4 regions of the Streptomyces sp. NPDC001536 genome follow, and region 2 is predicted to be linked to each of the others. Evidence: riboswitches for the same ligand, from Rfam matches in the RefSeq annotation. Region 2 holds a riboswitch; each other region holds the start of a gene.
What was found. A riboswitch is a leader RNA that binds a small molecule or an ion and turns the genes downstream of it on or off. The one in region 2 is predicted to bind S-adenosylmethionine.
Positions count from the first base shown of each region.

Region 1: it holds a riboswitch for S-adenosylmethionine, as region 2 does, so the genes downstream of both, thrC (threonine synthase) here and ACFY0U_RS18090 (amino acid ABC transporter permease) in region 2, are expected to answer to the same signal.
Region 3: it holds a riboswitch for S-adenosylmethionine, as region 2 does, so the genes downstream of both, ACFY0U_RS17810 (aminotransferase class V-fold PLP-dependent enzyme) here and ACFY0U_RS18090 (amino acid ABC transporter permease) in region 2, are expected to answer to the same signal.
Region 4: it holds a riboswitch for S-adenosylmethionine, as region 2 does, so the genes downstream of both, ACFY0U_RS27205 (ABC transporter substrate-binding protein) here and ACFY0U_RS18090 (amino acid ABC transporter permease) in region 2, are expected to answer to the same signal.

Region 1 covers NZ_JBIAVQ010000004.1:394,761-399,922, reverse strand. Annotated here, with positions in the region: gene ACFY0U_RS14700 (trehalose-6-phosphate synthase) at 1-392, opposite strand, end outside; gene ACFY0U_RS14695 (glucosyl-3-phosphoglycerate synthase) at 477-1,421, opposite strand; SAM riboswitch class I at 1,589-1,729, shown strand; gene thrC (threonine synthase) at 1,748-3,031, shown strand; gene ACFY0U_RS14685 (MoaD/ThiS family protein) at 3,062-3,337, shown strand; gene ACFY0U_RS14680 (cold-shock protein) at 3,778-3,984, shown strand; gene groL (chaperonin GroEL) at 4,321-5,162, shown strand, end outside.
Region 2 covers NZ_JBIAVQ010000006.1:54,054-59,215, reverse strand. Annotated here, with positions in the region: gene ACFY0U_RS18105 (hypothetical protein) at 1-796, opposite strand, end outside; gene ACFY0U_RS18100 (putative leader peptide) at 885-1,007, shown strand; gene ACFY0U_RS18095 (glutathione S-transferase C-terminal domain-containing protein) at 1,117-1,995, shown strand; SAM riboswitch class IV at 2,035-2,142, shown strand; gene ACFY0U_RS18090 (amino acid ABC transporter permease) at 2,498-3,481, shown strand; gene ACFY0U_RS18085 (amino acid ABC transporter ATP-binding protein) at 3,478-4,266, shown strand; gene ACFY0U_RS18080 (ABC transporter substrate-binding protein) at 4,331-5,162, shown strand, end outside.
Region 3 covers NZ_JBIAVQ010000005.1:503,985-509,146, reverse strand. Annotated here, with positions in the region: gene ACFY0U_RS17820 (cytochrome bc complex cytochrome b subunit) at 1-578, shown strand, start outside; gene trpD (anthranilate phosphoribosyltransferase) at 699-1,763, shown strand; SAM riboswitch class IV at 1,839-1,955, shown strand; gene ACFY0U_RS17810 (aminotransferase class V-fold PLP-dependent enzyme) at 2,101-3,462, shown strand; gene ACFY0U_RS17805 (PQQ-binding-like beta-propeller repeat protein) at 3,527-5,162, shown strand, end outside.
Region 4 covers NZ_JBIAVQ010000010.1:242,596-247,757, forward strand. Annotated here, with positions in the region: gene ACFY0U_RS27185 (helix-turn-helix domain-containing protein) at 1-38, shown strand, start outside; gene ACFY0U_RS27190 (hypothetical protein) at 97-453, shown strand; gene ACFY0U_RS27195 (hypothetical protein) at 644-1,240, shown strand; gene ACFY0U_RS27200 (antibiotic biosynthesis monooxygenase) at 1,254-1,550, shown strand; SAM riboswitch class IV at 1,596-1,709, shown strand; gene ACFY0U_RS27205 (ABC transporter substrate-binding protein) at 2,074-3,693, shown strand; gene ACFY0U_RS27210 (ABC transporter permease) at 3,697-4,656, shown strand; gene ACFY0U_RS27215 (ABC transporter permease) at 4,653-5,162, shown strand, end outside.

The DNA of each region.
Region 1 (5,162 bases), on a different contig from region 2:
CGGTTGTATGTCTCGTACGACGCCCACTGGCGCCGGAACTCCGCGTCGAAGACCGGCTCCAGCGGGGTCTGGTAGAGCATGTGGTGGACGAACCACAGGACCGAGTTCGCGATGCCGTTGTACGCGTCCGCGTGCACGTCGGAGGGGATGTCGAGCATCCGTACCCCGGACTCTCCCTCCCCGCGCCGCACCGCCTCGCGGTCGCCGTCGGACAGTGCCGAGCACACCCACAGCGCGTCCGCGTCCGACCCGATCGCGGAGAGGCCGGAGACCAGCCCGCCGCCCCCGCGTTTCGCGGACAGCGAGCCGTCCTCCTGGACCTCGTACGAGATCGGGCCGCGGTTGGACGCGACGAGTACCCGGGCACCCTGGGCAGCCTGCGTGGAAGCCATAGCCCTCAACCTAGCCCGACCCGTAAACGCTCAAACGTACGGTTCGCCGTATACGGGCTTGTGGACGCCGTAATACGGCCTTCCTCAGGCGACCTTCCGGGACGCGTACTCCACGATCTCCACCATCGGCGGCCGTTCCTCGGTGTCCACGGAGTACGTCCGCGGCTCGAAGCCGTCCGCGCCCCGCTCGAACTGGGTGAGGGAGGGGCGGATGAGATGGCCGCGGGCCAGCCGCAGCTGGGCCGTGCGGTAGATCGCGGCGGACATCCGGCCCAGGGCCTGTCCGTCCTGGTGGCGGTGTTTGCGGACACCCACGTCCACCTGGGCCAGCGCGTCCAGGCCCACCAGGTGCAGCGCGTCGATCAGCATGCCGAGCTCCACGCCGTAGCCGACCGGGAACGGCAGCTGTTCCAGCAGGGAGCGGCGGGCCGCGTACTCGCCGCCCAGCGGCTGGACGAAGCCGGCCAGCTGGGGCCAGTGCATGTTCAGCAGCGGGCGGGCCATCAGCTCGGTCACCCGGCCGCCCTGACCTGCCGCACCGCCCAGGGGGCGGTCGTACATGCCCTTGACGAGGTCGACGCCGGGGTCGGTGAGCAGAGGGCCCACGATCCCGGAGACGAAGTCCGAGGAGAACTCCTTCAGGTCGGCGTCGATGAAGCAGACGATGTCGCCGCTGGTCACCAGCAGCGAGCGCCACAGCACCTCGCCCTTGCCGGGCACGGCAGGCAGACGGGGGAGGATGTCGTCCCGGTGGACGACCGTGGCCCCGGCCGCGGCGGCCACCTCCGACGTACGGTCGGTCGAGCCCGAGTCGACGACGACTATCTCGTCGACGAGGGGGACCTGTTGCATGAGGTCGTGACGGATCACGGAGACGATGTCACCGACCGTCTCCTCCTCGTTGAGCGCGGGCAGCACGACACTGACCGACTGTTTTGTGCGCTGCTTGGCGGCCAGGAGCTGGTGGAGCGGGCGATCGGTCAGCGACCAGGAGCGGGTGGTCAGCCAGCGCTCGACTTCGTTCAGCACAGTGCGCGGCTCCTCTGCGTTCTCTCGGCGAGTATGCGATCACGCAATGTGATCCATCTCGCGGTTCGGACGACTATCTCAACTGTCCTGGTCGTCGGTTACAGTCTTGAACAACGCGGATGACCATCGCATGTCCAGGGTGGCCCGCCGTTCACACAACTTCATACCGCTCATCCAGAGGGGCAGAGGGATACGGCCCGATGAAGCCCCGGCAACCCTCCAGTCGGTTTCTCGTTCACGCGAGGCTCCCGACTCGGGAAGGTGCCAAATCCGTCTCACGGCGAGATGCGTCGTGAGGAAGATGAGGAGAAAGGGCCTCGCCTCTCATGGCTGCGCAGACAGTTGCAAGCACCACCGAAACCACCGTAGACCTCGGCCCGGCCGCGGCGCTCAGCTGCCGCGAGTGCGGTCACCGCGTACCCCTCGGCCCGGTCTTCGCGTGCGAGGAGTGTTTCGGCCCGCTCGAGATCGCCTATGACTTCTCGGCCTACGACACCGAGGAGCTCCGCAAGCAGATCGAGGCGGGACCCGCGAACATCTGGCGCTACGCGCCGCTGCTGCCCGTCCCCGCGGACGTGGCCGACAAGCCCAACATCAACCCGGGCTGGACCCAGCTCGTGAAGGCCGACAACCTGGCCCGCGAGCTCGGTGTCACCGGCGGTTTGTATGTGAAGGACGACTCCGGTAACCCGACGCACTCCTTCAAGGACCGTGTCGTCGCCCAGGCCCTGGAGGCCGCGCGCGCCTTCGGCTTCACCACGCTGTCCTGCTCCTCCACGGGCAACCTGGCCGGTGCCGTCGGCGCCGCCGCCGCCCGCGCCGGCTTCCGGTCCTGCGTGTTCATCCCGCACGACCTGGAGCAGGGCAAGGTCGTCATGGCCGCGATCTACGGCGGCGAGCTCGTCGGCATCGAGGGCAACTACGACGACGTGAACCGCTTCTGCTCCGAGCTGATCGGCGACCCGGCCGGCGAGGGCTGGGGCTTCGTCAACGTCAACCTGCGGCCCTACTACGCCGAGGGCTCCAAGACCCTGGCGTACGAGATCTGCGAGCAGCTCGGCTGGCAGCTTCCCGACCAGCTGGTCGTGCCCATTGCCTCCGGTTCGCAGCTCACCAAGATCGACAAGGGGCTCCAGGAGCTGATCAGGCTCGGGCTCGTCGAGGACAAGCCGTACAAGATCTTCGGTGCCCAGGCCGAGGGCTGCTCGCCGGTGTCCGTCGCCTACAAGGCGGGCCACGACGTGGTGCGGCCGCAGAAGCCGAACACCATCGCCAAGTCCCTCGCCATCGGCAACCCGGCGGACGGGCCGTACGTCCTGGACATCGCGCGCCGTACCGGCGGTGCGGTGGAGGACGTCAACGACGAGCAGGTCGTCGACGCGATCAAGCTGCTCGCGCGGACCGAGGGCATCTTCGCGGAGACCGCGGGCGGTGTGACGGTCGGTGTCACCAGGAAGCTGATCGAGAAGGGCCTGCTGGACCCGACGCTGACGACCGTTGTGCTGAACACCGGCGACGGACTGAAGACCCTGGACGCGGTGGCGGGTACGGGACTCACCGCGACCATCCGCCCCACCCTTGACTCGTTCCGCGAGGCCGGCCTCGTCTAGGCCCCCGCAACCCCGACCGGAGGTTCAACCGTGAGCGTCAACGTCCGCATCCCCACCATCCTGCGCACCTACACGGGCGGGCAGGCCGAGGTCGCCGCCGAGGGCGCGACCCTCTCCGAGGTCATCGCCGACCTGGAGAAGAACCACACCGGTATCGCCGCCCGCGTCCTCGACGACCAGGGCAAGCTGCGCCGCTTCGTCAACGTGTACGTCAACGACGACGACGTCCGCTTCGAGCAGGGCCTGGAGACGGCCACTCCGGACGGGGCCGGCGTCTCCATCATTCCGGCCGTCGCCGGAGGCTGACCGGGCCCGGTCGTTACCCTCGGTAAGGCCGATTACCAAGAGTTCATCGAATTGCCCCCTCCGTGAGAGAAGCGGAGGGGGCAATTCTCTATGGTTGAGCGCGGTACAGTTGGGGAACCTGCTCCACTCCCCATGCCACCCGCATATGAGTTCTCGCTCCGGATGCGACGAGAAGTAGCCAAAGTGTGCGGTTCTTTTGTGAGCTTTGTTCCTTTTGTGGAGCCCGACTTGCCCAGAATTCGGGCGAATTCTCACTACATTCCGGACCCTTCGCGTCCAGAATTCTCGTCCGATTGACCTGTTGCAGACGGCAGTTGGACAGATACATTCAGCCGCGGTCGACGCGTTCCGGCGCACGCCCCCAATCCGTGGGGGGTGAGGTCTGACCCGGATCCGCGAAGTGTGGATCTGTGCAAGGGCCAGTAATAGGGGAGTTAGGCATGGCTCAGGGCACCGTCAAGTGGTTCAACGCGGAGAAGGGGTACGGCTTCATCGCGGTCGACGGTGGTGCGGATGTTTTCGTCCACTACAGCGCGATTCAGATGGACGGATACCGCACCCTGGAAGAGGGTCAGCGGGTCGATTTCGAGATCTCGCAGGGCCAGAAGGGGCCGCAGGCGGACATGGTCCGACTGGCGACCGGCTGAAGCACGCGCCGACTGATTAGCAGCGACGTTCTTCTTCGAAGGGCCCGCACCTCATGGGGAGTCATGGGTGCGGGCCCTTCGGCGTGCCCGGACCCCTCACGGCCTGCGCGGAGACCCTGCGGCACCTGGTCGATCCCTGAGAGGCGCTTGCACTCGACCATGCCGAGTGCTAATCATTGGCGTTAGCACTCTGAAGGTGAGAGTGACAATGAAGGACCGGGTCGGTGAGGCCCGCAGGCCAGGTGGGGCAAGGAACCACGAGGTGTGCGAGCCGTCCGTCGCGGGCGCGGGCGCGGTCCGAAGGAATCACCCCCAGTCCTGGAGGGACCACTTCACATGGCCAAGATCATCGCGTTCGACGAGGAGGCGCGGCGCGGCCTCGAGCGCGGCATGAACCAGCTCGCGGACGCCGTCAAGGTGACGCTCGGCCCCAAGGGTCGCAACGTCGTCCTCGAGAAGAAGTGGGGCGCCCCCACGATCACCAACGATGGTGTTTCCATCGCCAAGGAGATCGAGCTCGAGGACCCGTACGAGAAGATCGGCGCCGAGCTGGTCAAGGAAGTCGCCAAGAAGACGGACGACGTCGCCGGTGACGGTACGACCACCGCGACCGTTCTCGCCCAGGCACTCGTCCGCGAGGGTCTGCGCAACGTGGCCGCCGGTGCCAACCCGATGGCTCTCAAGCGCGGTATCGAGAAGGCCGTCGAGGCCGTCTCCGGTGCCCTCCTTGAGCAGGCGAAGGATGTCGAGACCAAGGAGCAGATCGCTTCGACGGCCTCCATCTCCGCCGCCGACACCCAGATCGGCGAGCTCATCGCCGAGGCGATGGACAAGGTCGGCAAGGAAGGCGTCATCACCGTCGAGGAGTCCCAGACCTTCGGTCTGGAGCTGGAGCTCACCGAGGGTATGCGCTTCGACAAGGGCTACATCTCGGCGTACTTCGCCACCGACATGGAGCGGATGGAGGCGTCGCTGGACGACCCCTACATCCTCATCGCCAACTCCAAGATCGGCGCCGTCAAGGACCTGCTCCCGCTCCTGGAGAAGGTCATGCAGTCGGGCAAGCCGCTGCTGATCATCGCCGAGGACGTCGAGGGCGAGGCCCTGTCGACCCTGGTCGTCAACAAGATCCGCGGCACCTTCAAGTCCGTCGCCGTCAAGGCCCCGGGCTTCGGTGA
Region 2 (5,162 bases):
GGGTGTCCCCGGCCGGCGCGTCCCGGTGGTGCCGGGTCAGCCGGCCCACGTGGAAGGCGTTGAGAAGGGTGTGCGGGTGTTCGTGCCCCAGGGCGGCGGTGCGGTCCTCAAGGAGGGTGGTGAACTGGCGCAGCGATTCCCGGGGTTCGCCCTCGGCCTCGGTCCAGCCCGCGATGTTGTGGCGTACGGCGAGGGTGTGCGGATGGGCCGGACCGTTGACCCGGTGCTCGTCGTCGAGGAGGGCGCGGCACTCGGCCAGGGCTCGGGCGCGGGCACCCTGGGCCGCCGTCCAGTAGGCCGTGTTGTGGCGGGTCAGGAGGGTTTCCGAAGCCTGCGGGCCCACAATCCGTTCGGTGTCGTGGTGGAGCTCGGCGTACCGCCGCGCCGCGTCCTGGGCGTCGCCCGTCTCTCCGGTCCAGCGGGCGAGGTCGTCGCGCAGCAGGCGCAGGGCCCGGTGGTCGTGGTCGTCCAGCCGCTCCCGGTACACGTCCAGCAGGTCCTGGGTCTGCTGTCTGGCCTGCGGTGCCCGGCCGCACACGCCCGTCCAGTACGCGACACCGTGCCGTACGACGAGGGTGAACCAGGCGTCGTCCCCGAGCCGGGTGCGGCAGTCCGCCTCCAGCCCGGTGAGCAGCCGTAACGCGGCGGCGGCGTTGCCCGTGGCGCCGATCGTGGACGCGTTCAGATGGCGCTCGCGCAGCAATGCCATGGAGCCCGCCCCCGCCTGGATCGTCGGCCGCGCTCCCAGAGTAGCCAGCGTCGCCGCACCCCAGAAGACGGACGTCCGTACCGGCATCGGTGACCGCCTCGTGGACGCCCTCTTGACGTCGATGCGCGGCCGATCGACACTCCAGATGGGAATCCTAGTGAACAGGTAGGGAAACATGGGGCGCCTTGAGTCGGCAGTGGGCCGAGTGAGCCGTACCTCTCGGCTGTCGCCTCTTCTGACCTCCCGCCGCCACATCGACCTGCAGCGCGTCTGCAGCGCGATCCGCCGGCTCGGCTGAGCCCGCCCGTCCCCGCGCCCCTGCCGCCGCGCACCGGCGCACCCCCCTGTCCTGGCCCGACGTCGCTTCCGCCGCGCGTACGTCCGCGCGCCCACACCCGGGGAGATCCATGTCCGTCACACCGCTCGCTCCTGCCGCGACCGCGCAGTCCACCGCCGCGTTCCGGGGCCGGATCGGCCGGGACGCGCGCAGCGGGCACTACGCCGTGCCGCGCCGCTACCGGCTGCATCTGTCACCCGCCTGTCCCGACGGACTGCGCATCGCCGTCGTCCACGGGCTGCTCGGCCTCGACGACGCCTGTCCCGTGACGTTCCTCGACGCGATCCCCGACTGTCCCGACGGGGGCCACAGCGCGCTGCGCCCGCTCTACGAGGCCAGCGCGCACCGCTACACGGGCGCCGCCGTCGGGCCGGTGCTCAGCGACGACTGGTCGGGCCGCATCGTCAGCACCCATGCCCCGGACATCACGCGCGACCTCGCCCGGCGCTTCGGCGGCGACCGTGCGGCGCTGTACCCGTGCGGCGCGGAGTCGGAGACCGAGGCGGTGGAGCGGCTGTGCGCCCAGGGCATCGAGCAGGCCGCACAGGAGGCGGGCACGGCGGGCACCGACCCGGACGCGCGTGCCGCGGCGCTGGACAAGCTGCTGGAGACGCTGGCCTCGCTGGAGCGCTGGCTCGACGGACGCGAGTATCTGATCCGGGATCAGATCACCGCCGCAGACGTCGAGTTGTGGGTCACGCTGGTCCAACTCGACACCGTGCACCGCCACCACCTGGACGCCTCCGCCGTGCAGCGGATCGCCGCCCACCCCGCCCTGTGGGCGTACGCCCGCCGGCTGGCCGCGCACCCCGCCTTCGGCGCGCACCTCGACCTCGACGGCATCGCCCGTCGCCACCATGCCCACTGCCGCGGCCTGGAGGCCGCCGGTGCGGCCGTGCAGATCCTCGACTGGGCCGCGCACACTGCCCACGTGGTGGACCGGCATTGACATCCGTTCGGGCAGATGTCTTAACTTACGCCCCAGAACGGTCATGAGCGTCAGCGACAAGCCCTGGCTAGCTGACCGGCAACCCTCGCTCCGCGGTGGGGTGCCCCAGGTGACGACCGGACCGACACACATCGGTAAGCGCGAGGGCCCCACGGGCCGGAAGACACGGTGACGGACATGTACGCAGCTGCCAGGACGGCCACCCGCCGCGCCTCGCGCTGCGTACGGCCGTACGCGAACCTTCTCGTCGCCGACCGGGCCGTCGACCTCCTGCGCGTGAACAGCGCACTGTGTACCGCACCGGGCCGAGCCCGCTGTCGGGGCTGACGTCCCCCTCCGCAGCCCCAGCGTTCCCGACGAACACCGCCCGCGCGGTGTGCCGTTGTCCGCCCAGCCCCCGGTTCCCGTGCGTCCCCGTGTGCCACGACCTGCCGTAGCAGAGCCGTCGTAGCCACGTCCCGTGCGCCCGTGTCCGGGGGATCCGATCCCGCCGGAGCCCCTCATGAGCGAACCCCCAGGCACCGCCGTCTCCGTAACGGAGGCGCCGCAGACTTCTGACATCCCGTCAAAGCCACTGACAGCACAGCGAGTTCTGCCGCTGCGGCGGCCCGGACGCTGGATCGCCACCGCCGTCGTCCTGGTCCTCGCGGCCCAGTTCGTGCACGGCCTGGTGTCCAACCCCTTCTACCAGTGGGACCGGTTCGCCTACTGGTTCCTGCGGCCGACGATCCTCGACGGACTGCTCATCACCCTCGAAGTCACCGCCTACAGCGCGGTGCTGGGCCTTCTGGGCGGCATCCTGCTCGCCCTCGCCCGGCTGTCGTCGAGCCCGGTCCTGCGCGCGGTCAGCTGGACCTACATCTGGGCCCTGCGCTCCATACCCCTGATCGTGGTCCTGCTGTTCCTCTACAACTTCAGCGCCCTGTACCAGACGCTCAGCCTGGGCGTCCCCTTCGGACCGGCGTTCTTCACCTTCGACGAGTCACGGCTCGCCACCGACATGGCCGTCGCCGTCATCGGCCTCAGCCTCAACGAGGCTGCCTACGCGGCCGAGGTCGTGCGCGGCGGCATCCTCTCCGTCGACCAGGGCCAACACGAGGCGGCCGCCGCGCTCGGCCTGCCGAAGCGCTACCAGTTCCGCAGGATCGTCTTCCCGCAGGCGCTGCGCTCCATCACCCCGAACTACGTCAACCAGCTCATCGGCCTCATCAAGGCCACCTCGCTGGTCTTCTACGTGTCCCTGCTCGACCTGTTCGGCACCGCGCAGACGATGGGCTCCACCTACCCCGGCGACATCGTGCCGCTGCTGCTGGTCGTCACCGTCTGGTACCTGATCCTCACCAGCGTCGTCTCCGTCATCCAGTTCTATGTCGAGCGGTACTACGCCCGGGGCGCCACCCGCAGCCTGCCGCCGACGCCGTTGCAGAAACTGCGGTCCGGTCTCACCGACCTGCGGGCCCGCATCCGCAGGGAGGCCGCCGTATGACCACCACCGAGACCGTCAAGGCCGCGCCGGCCGCAGTCGAGGTGCACGACGTGCACAAGTGGTACGGCGCCCACCGGGTCCTGGACGGCGTCGACCTGACCGTGCGGCCCGGCGAGGTCACCGTCATCCTCGGCCCGTCCGGATCCGGTAAGTCCACCCTGCTCCGGGTCATCAATCACCTGGAGAAGCCGGAGATCGGCTATGTCAGCGTCAGCGGCGAGCTGATCGGCGTACGACGCCAGGGCGAGCGTCTCAAGGAGCTGAGCGAGCGTGCCATCCTCACCCAGCGAAGCCGCATCGGGTTCGTCTTCCAGAACTTCAACCTCTTCCCGCATCTGACCGTGCTGGAGAACGTCGCGGCGGCCCCGGTGGCGACCGGCAAGCTCGACAAGGCACAGGCCCAGGAACTCGCGCGCGAACTCCTGGACCGGGTGGGACTCGCCGACAAGGCGGACGCCTACCCGCGGCAGCTCTCCGGCGGACAGCAGCAACGCGTGGCCATCGCCCGCGCCCTCGCGCTGCGGCCCGGCGTCATCCTCTTCGACGAGCCCACCTCCGCCCTCGACCCCGAACTGGTCGGCGAGGTCCTCGCCGTCATCAAGGACCTGGCGAAGAGCGGCACCACCCTGGTGATCGTCACCCACGAGATCGGCTTCGCCCGCGAGATCGCCGACCGGGTCGTCTTCATGGACGACGGAAGGATCGTCGAACAGGGACCGCCCGCCGAGGTCCTGGACCAGCCGCGGCACGAGCGGACCCGGGACTTCCTCAGCAAGGTGCTCTGACACCGCCCTCGACTTCCCCCCACGGCAGCACCCTCACCATCTCTCCCAGTGACAAAGGACAGTCATGCCTACCCAGTTCACCCGACGCAGCCTGATACGGGGCATCACCGCGGCCACCGCCGTCGCCACCCTCGCCACCGGGCTCACCGCCTGCGGGGGCGAGAGCGACGCCGCGACCACGACCGACACCGCCGGCACGGTGACCGTGGGCCGGGTGTCCAACGGCGCCGCCACCGAGACCGCCATCAAGGTCGCCGAGGTGAAGTCCATCAGCGCCCAACTCCCGGACGCCATCAAGAAGAAGGGCACGCTGGTCATCGGCTCCGGCATCCTGCCCTCCGGCAGCCCGCCGCTCGGCTTCATCGGCAGCGACCAGAAGACGCTCACCGGCTCCGAGCCCGACCTCGCCAACCTGGTGGCCGCCGTTCTCGGCCTCAAGCCGGAAGTACGCAAGTCGACCTGGGAGAACCTGTTCATCGGCATCGACAGCGGAAAGGTCGACGTCGGCTTCTCGAACATCACCGACACCGAGGAGCGCAAGCAGAAGTACGAGTTCGCCTCCTACCGCAAGGACGACCTCGCCCTGGAGGTGAAGAAGGACAACACCTGGAACTTCGACGGCAATTACGAGAGCCTCGCCGGAAAGACGGTCTCCGTCGGCAACGGCACCAACCAGGAGAAGATCCTCCTGGAGTGGAAGGCGAAGCTGGCCAAGGAGGGCAAGAAGCCCCTCACCGTCAAGTACTTCCAGGAGAGCAACAGCCTCTACCTGGCCCTGAACAGCGGCAAGATCGACGCCTACTTCGGTCCCAGCCCCAACCTCTCCTACCACGCCACGAAGACCGCGAACACGCCCCAGGCGACTCGGATCGCGGGCCAGTTCTCCGGCGCGGGCG
Region 3 (5,162 bases), on a different contig from region 2:
CGGTCTACCCGTTCATCGAGGCCTGGGTCACCGGCGACAAGCGCGAGCACCACATCCTGGACCGCCCGCGCAACGCCCCGACGCGTACGGCCTTCGGTGTCGCGTGGATCACCTGGTACATGGTGCTGCTCATCGGTGGTGGAAACGACCTCTGGGCCACGCACTTCCACCTGTCGATCAACTCGATCACCTGGTTCGTCCGGATCGCGTTCTTCGTCGCGCCGGTGCTCGCGTTCATCGTCACCAAGCGGATCTGCCTCGGCCTTCAGCGCCGCGACAAGGACAAGGTGCTGCACGGCCGCGAGTCCGGCATCATCAAGCGCCTGCCGCACGGTGAGTTCATCGAGGTGCACGAGCCGCTCAGCCAGGACGCGCTGCACACGCTCACCGCGCACGAGCAGTACGTGCCGGCCGAGATCGGCCCGACGGTCGACGAGAACGGCGTCGAGCGCAAGGTGAAGGGCTCCGAGAAGCTCCGGGTCAAGCTGAGCAAGGCCTACTTCGGCGAGGAGTCCCAGATCCCCAAGCCGACCGCTGAGGAGTACAAGGAGATCACGAGCGGCCACGGCCACCACTGATCGCTGCGCTCGCCACGCGCACCGAAGGGCCCCGTCCGAACACCGGACGGGGCCCTTTGCCGTGCCCTGCGGCTGGATAGGGTGGGGGCACACTCTTCTACGACATCCTGGAGCGGCCTTATGAGCGCTGTGACCCCCGCTGGAGGCGACATCGCGGCGGGCCGTTCCTGGCCCGAGGTACTGAGCGCCCTGCTCGGCGGGCAGGACCTGAGCTCCGGCGACACGGCGTGGGCCATGGACCGCTTCATGAGCGGCGAGGCCACGGACGCCCAGATCGCGGGGTTCATGGTGGCGCTGCGGGCCAAGGGGGAGACGGTCGAGGAGATCACCGGTCTCGTCGAGGCGATGTACGCGCACGCGCAGCCGCTGGACATCCCCGGACCGGCCGTCGACATCGTCGGCACCGGCGGCGACCGGGCGAAGACGGTCAACATCTCGACGATGTCCGCCATCGTGATCGCGGGCACCGGGGCGAAGGTCGTCAAGCACGGCAACCGGGCCTCGTCCTCGGCGAGCGGCTCCTCCGACGTACTGGAGAAGCTCGGGATCAACCTGGACCTGTCGCCCGCACGGGTGGCCCAGGTGGTGGACGAGGCCGGCATCACCTTCTGTTTCGCGGCCAAGTTCCACCCGTCGATGCGGTTCGTCGGCGGGGTCCGCCGGGACCTCGGGATCCCGACCTCGTTCAATCTGCTCGGCCCGCTGACCAACCCCGCCCGGGTCACCGCCTCGGCGGTCGGCTGCTTCGACACCCGGATGGCGGGGCTCATCGCCGGAGTGCTGGCCGAACGCGGCTCCTCCGCGCTGGTCTTCCGCGGTGACGACGGTCTCGACGAGCTGACGACCACGGCCACCTCACGGGTGTGGATCGTCCGCGACGGCAAGGTGCGCGAGGAGACCTTCGACCCGCGGGACGTCGGTATCGAACTGGTTCCGGTGGAGGCGCTGCGGGGCGCGGACGCCTCGTTCAACGCCGAGGTCGCGCGGCGTCTGCTGGACGGCGAGCGAGGAGCGGTACGGGACGCCGTACTGCTCAACTCGGCTGCCGCGCTGGTGGCGTTGACGCCGACGGAGGCACCGCTCGTGGACCAGATCCGGGCCGGTATGGCGAAGGCGGCCGAGTCGATCGACTCCGCCGCGGCCAAGCGGACGCTGGAGCGCTGGGTGGCGGCCAGCAACGCCTGAGATCCACCGGCTGTCGTCCCGCGATCCGGACACGGGTTGCGGGACGACGATCACATCGCGTACGTTCTTTGACCAGGTCATGAGTGACAGTCATGAGGCCCCGGCCGACTGTCCGGCAACCCTCCGTCCGTGGCGGGGTGCCCCGGGTGAAGACCAGGCCGTAGGCAGCGAGGTCTACGGCAAGCGCGGGCCCCTCTCGAATCCAGGGGTCCTGGTCGTTCGAGGGAGTCTTCCGTGAGCAAGCGAATGCGATAGGGCCGCCGAGCCCCGCCTCCGCGCACCCTTCTTCTCATCTCCGCATGGCCGTCTTCGGCATGCTCTCTCACGGGAGTTCCCCATGTCTGTCTCCACCGCTGCCGCCGTCCAGACCATTTGTGCCCCGCTGCCCGTTCTGGGTCGGGATGTCACCGTCCCGCTCGTCACGGGCGGCGAAGTCACCTACGCGGCCCTCGACTACGCGGCCAGCGCCCCCGCCCTCCAGCGCGTGTGGGACGACGTGGCGGCCTACGCCCCGTACTACGGCAGTGTCCACCGCGGCGCCGGCTACCTCTCCCAGCTGTCGACGGACCTGTTCGAGAACGCCCGGAAGACCGTCCGCGAGTTCCTGGACTGCCGCGCCGACGACCAGCTGATCTTCACCCGCTCGACCACGGACTCCCTGAACCTCCTCGCCGCCGCCCTCCCCGCCGACTGCCAGGTCTTCGTCTTCGAGACCGAGCACCACGCGAGCCTGCTGCCCTGGCAGGACGCCCGGGTCACCTACCTCAACGCCCCGCGCACCCCGGCCCAGGCCGTCGAGACCCTGGAGCGGGCCCTCGCCCAGCGCGACCCCCACGGCCCGGCCCTGGTCTGCGTGACCGGTGCCTCCAACGTCACCGGCGAGCTGTGGCCGGTGCGTGAGCTGGCCGCCGCCGCCCACGCGCACGGCGCCCGGATCGTCCTGGACGCCGCCCAGCTGGCCCCCCACCACCCGGTCTCCGTGCGGGACCTGGACGTCGACTGGATCGCCTTCTCCGGCCACAAGCTCTACGCCCCCTTCGGCTCCGGTGTCCTCGCGGGCCGCGCCGACTGGCTCCGGGCCGCCGACCCCTACCTCGCGGGCGGCGGCGCCAGCCGCAAGGTCACCCGTCGTGAGGACGGCGGCGTGGACGTCGAGTGGCACGAGACCGCGGCCCGCCACGAGGCAGGGTCCCCGAACGTGATCGGCGCCTACTCCATCGCCTCGGCCTGCAAGGCGCTCACCGAGGCCGGCTTCGACACCCTGGTCGCCCGTGAGCAGCACCTGATCGAGAAGGTGAAGGCGGGCCTCGCCGAGGTCCCGGAGGTCCGGATCCTCTCCCTCTTCGGCGACGACGCCCCGCGCGTCGGCGTGATCTCCTTCGTCGTCCAGGGCTGGAACAGCTCCCACTTCGCCGCCGCCCTCTCCGCCGAGTACGGCATCGGGGTGCGCGACGGCCTCTTCTGCGCCCACCCCCTCGTGCGTACCCTCCTCGGCAGCGACCCCCAGACCCAGGGCGAGTGCGGGGCCCCGGAGGCGGCGCCCGGCGAGAAGTCCCTCAACGCGATCCGGGTGAGCTTCGGCGCGGGGACGCCGGACGAGCACGTCGAGCGCTTCGTGACCGCCGTCAAGGAGCTCGTCCAGGACGGTGCGAAGTGGAAGTACCGTACGGAGGACGGCCGTTGCGTCCCGGCTGTCTGACCTGCTGACAGGCCTGCTATACCCTGCCTCCTCGACAGGTTCACGCCGGACGGGGGAGCAGGAAGTGCAGGTGCTGCGCGCGACGGACCCACGCAGGATCGGCCCGTACGAGGTACGGGGCCGGCTCGGCTCGGGCGGCATGGGTGAGGTCTATCTCGCCGAGTCACGGGCGGGGCTGCGCCTCGCGGTGAAGGTCGTGCGCTCCGAGTACGCCCAGGACCGCACCTTCCGCGCCCGGTTCCGGCAGGAGGTGCGGGCCGCGCAGACGGTCGGCGGGACGGGGACGTACACCGCGCGCGTGGTCGACGCCGACCCCGAGGGCGAACGCCCGTGGATGGCGACGGAGTTCGTGGAGGGCCCGAACCTCAGGGACGCGGTGCTGGACGGCGGGGCGCTGCCGGAGCCGGCCGTACGGGTGCTGGCGGCGGCGCTGGGCGAGGCGCTGGGCGCGATCCACGCCAAGGGCATGGTCCACCGGGACCTCAAGCCCTCCAACATCCTGCTCGCCCCTGACGGCCCCCGGGTCATCGACTTCGGGATCGTCCGGGCGCTGGAGGCCACGGCGATGACCCGCACGGGCGCGATCGTCGGCTCGGTCGGCTATGTCTCGCCCGAGCAGATCCGCAACGGCGGCCAGGTCGGCCCGCCCAGCGACGTCTTCGCCCTGGGCGCGGTCCTGGCGTACGCGGCGAGCGGCCGCGAGCCCTTCGGTGAGGGCCAGGACTCGGTGATCCTGCTGCGCGTGCTGACCCGTGACTTCGACCTGATGGGCGTCCCGGACGGGCTGCTGCCGCTGGTGGAGTCCTGTCTGCGGAACGAGCCGGGGGAGCGGCCGACCCCGGAGGCGGTGGTCGCGGCCGTGGGCCATACGGCGGGATCGCTGCGCGAGAGCGTACGACCGGGCTGGTTCCGGTCCGCCTCGCCGGAGTCCGTGGCCGCCCGGGGTGACGAACGGTGGCTTCCGCAGGGGGAGTCGGGGGAGCGGGAGAGCCGGGTCGAGTACGTGGCGCCGGTGACGGTGACGGACACGCCGGTGCCGGGTGTGGTCGTGCCGGAGGTCCCGGCGACGGCCGTGGTCCCCGGTTCCGCGCCCACGCCTTCGCGGCGCCGGCTGTTGCGGGCCGTGGCGGGTGGGGCCGTGGTCGCCGCCGCCGGGGGAGCGGGCGGCTGGTGGTGGCTCGGGAGGCCGGACGCCGATGCCGAGGCCGAGGCGAAGGGCGGGAGCGCGAACAAGCCGGGGGCCGTCGCGCGGAAGGCGGCCGTGAGCTGGACGTACGAGGCCGGTGGCGCGCCGAGCGCGGACGGCGGTCCGTGCGGGGCGCTCTCCGCCGACGGCCGGACGCTGTACGTCGCCCTGGCCGACGGGACCCTGCGGGCTGTGGGCAGCGACGGCTCGGAACGCTGGAAGGTGCCCATCATCGAGGGGGAGGCCTTCGTCACCAGGCCGGTCGTCACCGCCGACGGGATCTTCGTCGCCCTGGTCACCGACACCGTGAGCGCGGACGGGGAACCGGCCGAACCGGGCCGGCTCATCGCGGTGAGCGCCGACGGCGAGCAGATGTGGAAGCGGGATCTGCCCAGTCCGTACTTCCGGCAGCCCGCGGTGCTCGGGGGCGCCGTCGTCGTCGGCTCCGCTGTGCGCGCCTTCGACGGTGAGGGTGTCGTGCAGGCGTACGACAGCCGGGGCGAGGTGCGCTGGG
Region 4 (5,162 bases), on a different contig from region 2:
GACGCGGACACCACAGCGCGCTCCGGGCCATCTCCTGACGCGTCCGAAAGACCCGGCGCCCGACCGACCGCGCGTGATGTGGGGAAGACTGACCACATGCCTTACCACCCCGGCGGAGTCCTCTTCGTAGCACTCGGTCTCGTTCTCGTCGCCGCCGGCTCCCTCTGGCGGGGCCGGGTGCTGCGCCCTCTCTCGGCGAAGCGGGCCCACTCGGCGGCGACCCGGGACCGCTCCAGGAACCTGCTGCGCTCCGCGGACATGGCGATCGCCGAAGCCCGCCGCCGGGCCACCCCGGGCGAACCGGCCATCGTCACCGTCGGGGACGTGCACCGGGTGGCGTCTCTGCACTACGGATACGTCTCGGTGGACCACGAAGAGGCGGCTGCGGCCCTACGCCGGCGCTTCGAGGCCGCGGACTGCCACAGGGACTGCATGACCGATGCCTTCAACTGACCTCCTCCTCACCCGACAGCCGTCCCTTCCTCGGAAATGAGGTTTCGGAAATGAAGCTTCGGAGATGAAGTCGAGGATGCACATCCTGGAAGACCCGTCCGAACTCTCGCCCCGCGCACAGGGATTCCTGCGTCGGGCAGGCCGACGTGAGGACCCCGTCCGGTTCGGGTCGCCGATGGAGTTCTGGCAAGTGCACGATCACGCGGGGCGACTCGTACCCGCCCCGATGGATCTCCTCATCCGATGCGAGGGATTCGAGCAGAAGTTCGCGGGCCTGCGGTACGAGGTACGCCGTAGCCGGGTCGTGGACGGGGAGCGGTACGAGTCCGTCCGGGAGTGGGTGTACGACCACCGCGGCATGACGACGCGCGCGTGGCAGGACCCCGGACAGGGCGGCTGGTACTTCGAATGGACCGGCGAGCGGGTGTCGAAGCCGTGCCGGGACCTGATCCACACCGACGGCAGTGTGGGCACCGACGTCGACGGCTCCAGCCCCTACCTCGCCATCGCACCGTCCCTCCTGCATCTGATCGAGTCGCACGCCCTCACCGACACCGTCGCGACATGGCAGCCATGGCCCATAGGCGCGCTCACGGCCCCGGCCGTCGCGCTTCTCGACGGCCTGGTGAACGTGCCCGAAGCCTCTTGGGGTTCCTCGCGGTGGCGGCTGTCGGACACCGTCGCCGTTCTGGACCACGACACCTGGAACCGCGAGAACCCGCGCCGTCTGACGCACGTCTGGACTCGTGGAGAAGCCGGACACCGTCAGGTGCGGGCGCTTCTGTGACACCCTGGCGACCGTGATTATCAGGGTGAGTGAGGCGCGCGTCCGTCCTGAACGTTTCGACGCGTTCCACGACATGATCGTCTCCGCGGTACGCGAGTTTCCCGGCCGCTACCCCGGGCTGGTGGACCACGAAGTCCTCGTCGCGCCACCCCATTCGCTGCTGTACGTCAGTCGCTGGCGCGGCGAGCAGGACCTGGTCGAGTACGCCGGCGAGCACTGGCGTGACCAGCCCGTGGTGCTGCCGGGGGAGGACGAGTACCTCGTCGCACCGCTTCAGGTACGGCACTTCACGCTCGCACCGCTGAGCTGATTGCGGCATTGACGTACGACAAGACCGCTCCGTACGATCACGATCGGCATTGAGTGTCAGCGTCAAGCCCTGGCTCGCTGACCGGCAACCCTCCCGCGCGGTGGGGTGCTCCAGGTGAAAGCCCGGCGGGATCACCGAGGATTCCCGCAAGCGCGTGGCCCCGTGACCGGGGCCGGAGACGGGGAGGACCGGTATGCGGCACGGTGGTGAACTCAGCGCCTCCTTCGCCGTCGCCACGGTGTTCTCCCGCCTCGCGCGTCGACGCCACATCGATCTGAAGCGCTCGACCAGCTGCCTCTGTCAGGCCTGACGAGCCCGACCGCGGCCGGCTGACCTCCGTCGCCGGCCCGCCTTCCCCGTGACGTTCCCTGGCCACCGGCTCGCTCGGTGTCGCCCGCCTGTCCCCGTCTGCACAGCGCTCCCCCGCCACCGGCGTCACGCCGGCCGGGGCCGCACACCCATGCACGGCCGTGCCCGGTACGGCACCCCCTTGCCTGGTGACACGAGTAGGAGAAACCCCGCCGTGACAGCACTTCCGGATGTCAGAACCTCCCGATGGGCGCCGCTGACCGCCCTCCTTACCACCAGTGTTCTGCTGGCCGCCTGCGGCTCCGGCACCGACGGCTCCGGCGGCGGAAGCGGCGAGCCCCGGTCCGGCGGCACTCTGACCTTCGCGGTGGGTTCCGACGCCGGCTGCGTGGACCCGCAGCAGGTCGGCAGCAACGAGAGCATCTACTCGGTGCGCCAGACCGTGGACTCCCTGACCGACCAGGATCCCGAGACCGGCAAGATCGTGCCGTGGCTGGCCAAGAGCTGGGACATCAACGCCGACGCGACGGAGTTCACGTTCCATCTGCGCTCGGGTGTCACCTTCAGCGACGGCTCCGAGCTGACCGCTCAGGTGGTCAAGGACAACTTCGACGCGGTGCCCAAGCTCGGCGCGTTGGGCACCCTCGCCCAGGGCTATCTGAGCAGCGTCAAGAGCACCACCGCGGTGGACCCGCTCACCGTCAAGGTGACCTTCAAGGAGCCCAACGCGCAGTTCCTCCAGGCGACTTCGACCCACACGCTGGGCATCGAGTCGTCGGCGAGCGTGAAGAAGACCCCGCAGCAGAAGTGCAGCGACGGTGTGGTCGGGTCCGGGCCGTTCGTGCTGAAGCAGTACGTGCAGAACCAGTCGATCACCCTGGACAGGCGCACCGGGTACGACTGGGGCTCCTCGCTGTGGTCCAAGAAGGGCGAGGCCTACCTGGACAAGCTGGTGTTCAAGGTGGTGCCCGAGCCGGGGGTGCGCGCCGGAAGCCTCCAGTCCGGGCAGGTGGACGCGATCAGCAGCGTCGGCAAGGCCAACGAGGCGGCGCTCAAGGGCGGTCAGGTCACCCTGCTGCGGCGGGCCAACCCCGGCGTGGTGTTCGGGCTGGGTGTCAACAACTCGCGGCCCGTCCTCAAGGACGTGAAGGTGCGTCAGGCGATCCTCACCGCCGTCGACCGCAAGCAGATCGCCGACACCGTGTTCCCGACCGGCACCAAGCCGGCGACCAGCGTCCTGGCGCACACCACGCCCGACTACACCGACCTCTCCGCTGACCTCGCCTTCGACGCGGCCAAGGCCAAGTCGCTCCTGGACGAGGCCGGTTGGAAGGCAGGCGGCGACGGCATCCGCACCAAGGACGGCAAGAGGCTGAGCCTGGCCATCAGCTGGTTCCCCAACGCGGCCACCAACCAGCCCGCGCTGGAGCTGATCCAGCAGCAGCTGAAGGCCGTAGGGATCGACGTGGCGCTCAAGCAGGGACAGGTCAGCCAGTTCGCCACCACGCTCCAGGGCGGTGACTTCGACCTGGTGTGGGGCAACGTGACCCGCGCCGACCCCGACATCCTGCGCAGCTCCTTCTCCAGCGAGCTGGCCAACGTCTACCGTCTGCCCGCCAGTTCGCTGGACACGGCACTGTCCGGACAGGCCGCGACCGCGGACACCGCGAAGCGCCGGCAACTGGTGGACGACGCGCAGAAGCTGATCGTGCGGAACGCGTACAACGTGCCGGTGGTGGAGCTCCAGACCCAACTGGGCGTCTCCAAGAAGGTGCACGGCCTCGCCTTCGACTCGGGCAGCCGTATCCAGCTGCACGACACCTGGATCGGGTAGCGCGTGCGCCGCTATGTGATCAAACGCCTGGCCCAGGCGGTCGGGGTGCTGTGGGCGGCGTACACGGTGTCGTTCGTGGTGCTGGACTTCCTGCCCGGTGACCCGGTCACCGCGATGGCCAGTGCCGGGATGGACTCGGGGGAGGTCGACCCGGCCCGGCTGGCCGCGCTGCGGCACGAGTACGGCTTCGACAAGCCGGTGCTGGCGCAGTACGCCGACTATCTGGGCCGGGCGGTGCGCGGGGACTTCGGCGACTCGATCTCCACGGGCCGCCCGGTGACCGCCACCCTGACCGACGCCCTGCCGCAGACCCTCCAACTGACCGGTGCGGCACTGCTGTTGGCGGTGCTGCTCGGCGGCGGGCTCGCGGTGGTGGCGACGTACACCTCGCAGCGGTGGCTGCGGCAGCTGCTGCTGTCGCTGCCCCCGCTCGGGGTGTCGGTCCCGACGTTCTGGGTGGGGCTGCTGCTCGTCGAGACGTTCTCGTTCCGGCTGCACTGGTTCCCGGCCTTCGGCAACGACGGGCTGCGAGGACTGGTGCTGCCGGCCCTGACCCTGGCCATCCCCACCGGCGCGCAGGTCGCCCAGGTGCTGGCCAAGAGCCTGCTCACCGCTCTCGACCAGGCCTATGTGGAGACCGCGCGCGCCAAGGGCGCCGGCCGCTGGCGGGTGCATCTGCGGCACGCGCTGCGCAACGCGTCGCTGCCCGCGCTGACGGTCGTGGGCCTGCTGGTCGGGCAGCTGATCGCCGGTTCGGTGGTCGTCGAGACGGTGTTCTCCCGCGACGGTCTGGGCCGGGTGACCGCGGCGGCGGTCACTTCGCAGGACATCCCGCTGGTCCAGGGGGTGGTGGTGTTCGGGGCGCTGATCTTCGTGGCGACGAATCTCCTCGTCGACCTCGTCTATCCGCTCCTGGACCCGCGGATCGTGGTGGCCTCGGACAGGAGGGCGAGCTTCGTATGAGTCAGAGCCTTGTCGACGACCAGGCCGAGGCGGCCCTCGGTCTGGCCCGCCCGGTCGAGCCGGGAACCCCGGAGAAAGCGGGCCGGGGCCGTGCCGACGTACGGCAGGTGCTGCGGTTCCTGCTGCGGCGTCCCGGTCTGGTGTTGTCGGCGGCCGTCGTCGTGCTGGTGGTGCTGGCCTCGTTCTGGCCGGATCTGTTCACCTCCCAGGATCCGCTCAAGGGGGTGCCGTCCGAGAACTTCCGCGGTCCGAGCGGCAGTCACTGGTTCGGCACGGACGAACTGGGCCGCGATGTGTTCTCCCGCGTGGTCCACGGTGCCCAACTCTCCCTCAAGGCCACGATCATCGCGGTCCTCGTCGCGTTCGTGGTCGGCGGTCTGCTCGGGGTGGTCGCCGGGTTCGTGGGCCGTTGGGTGGACGACGTGCTGATGCGTTTCGTCGACGTCCTCCTCTCGATCCCCGCGCTGTTCCTGTCGCTGGCCCTCGTCACCGCGCTCGGGTACGGG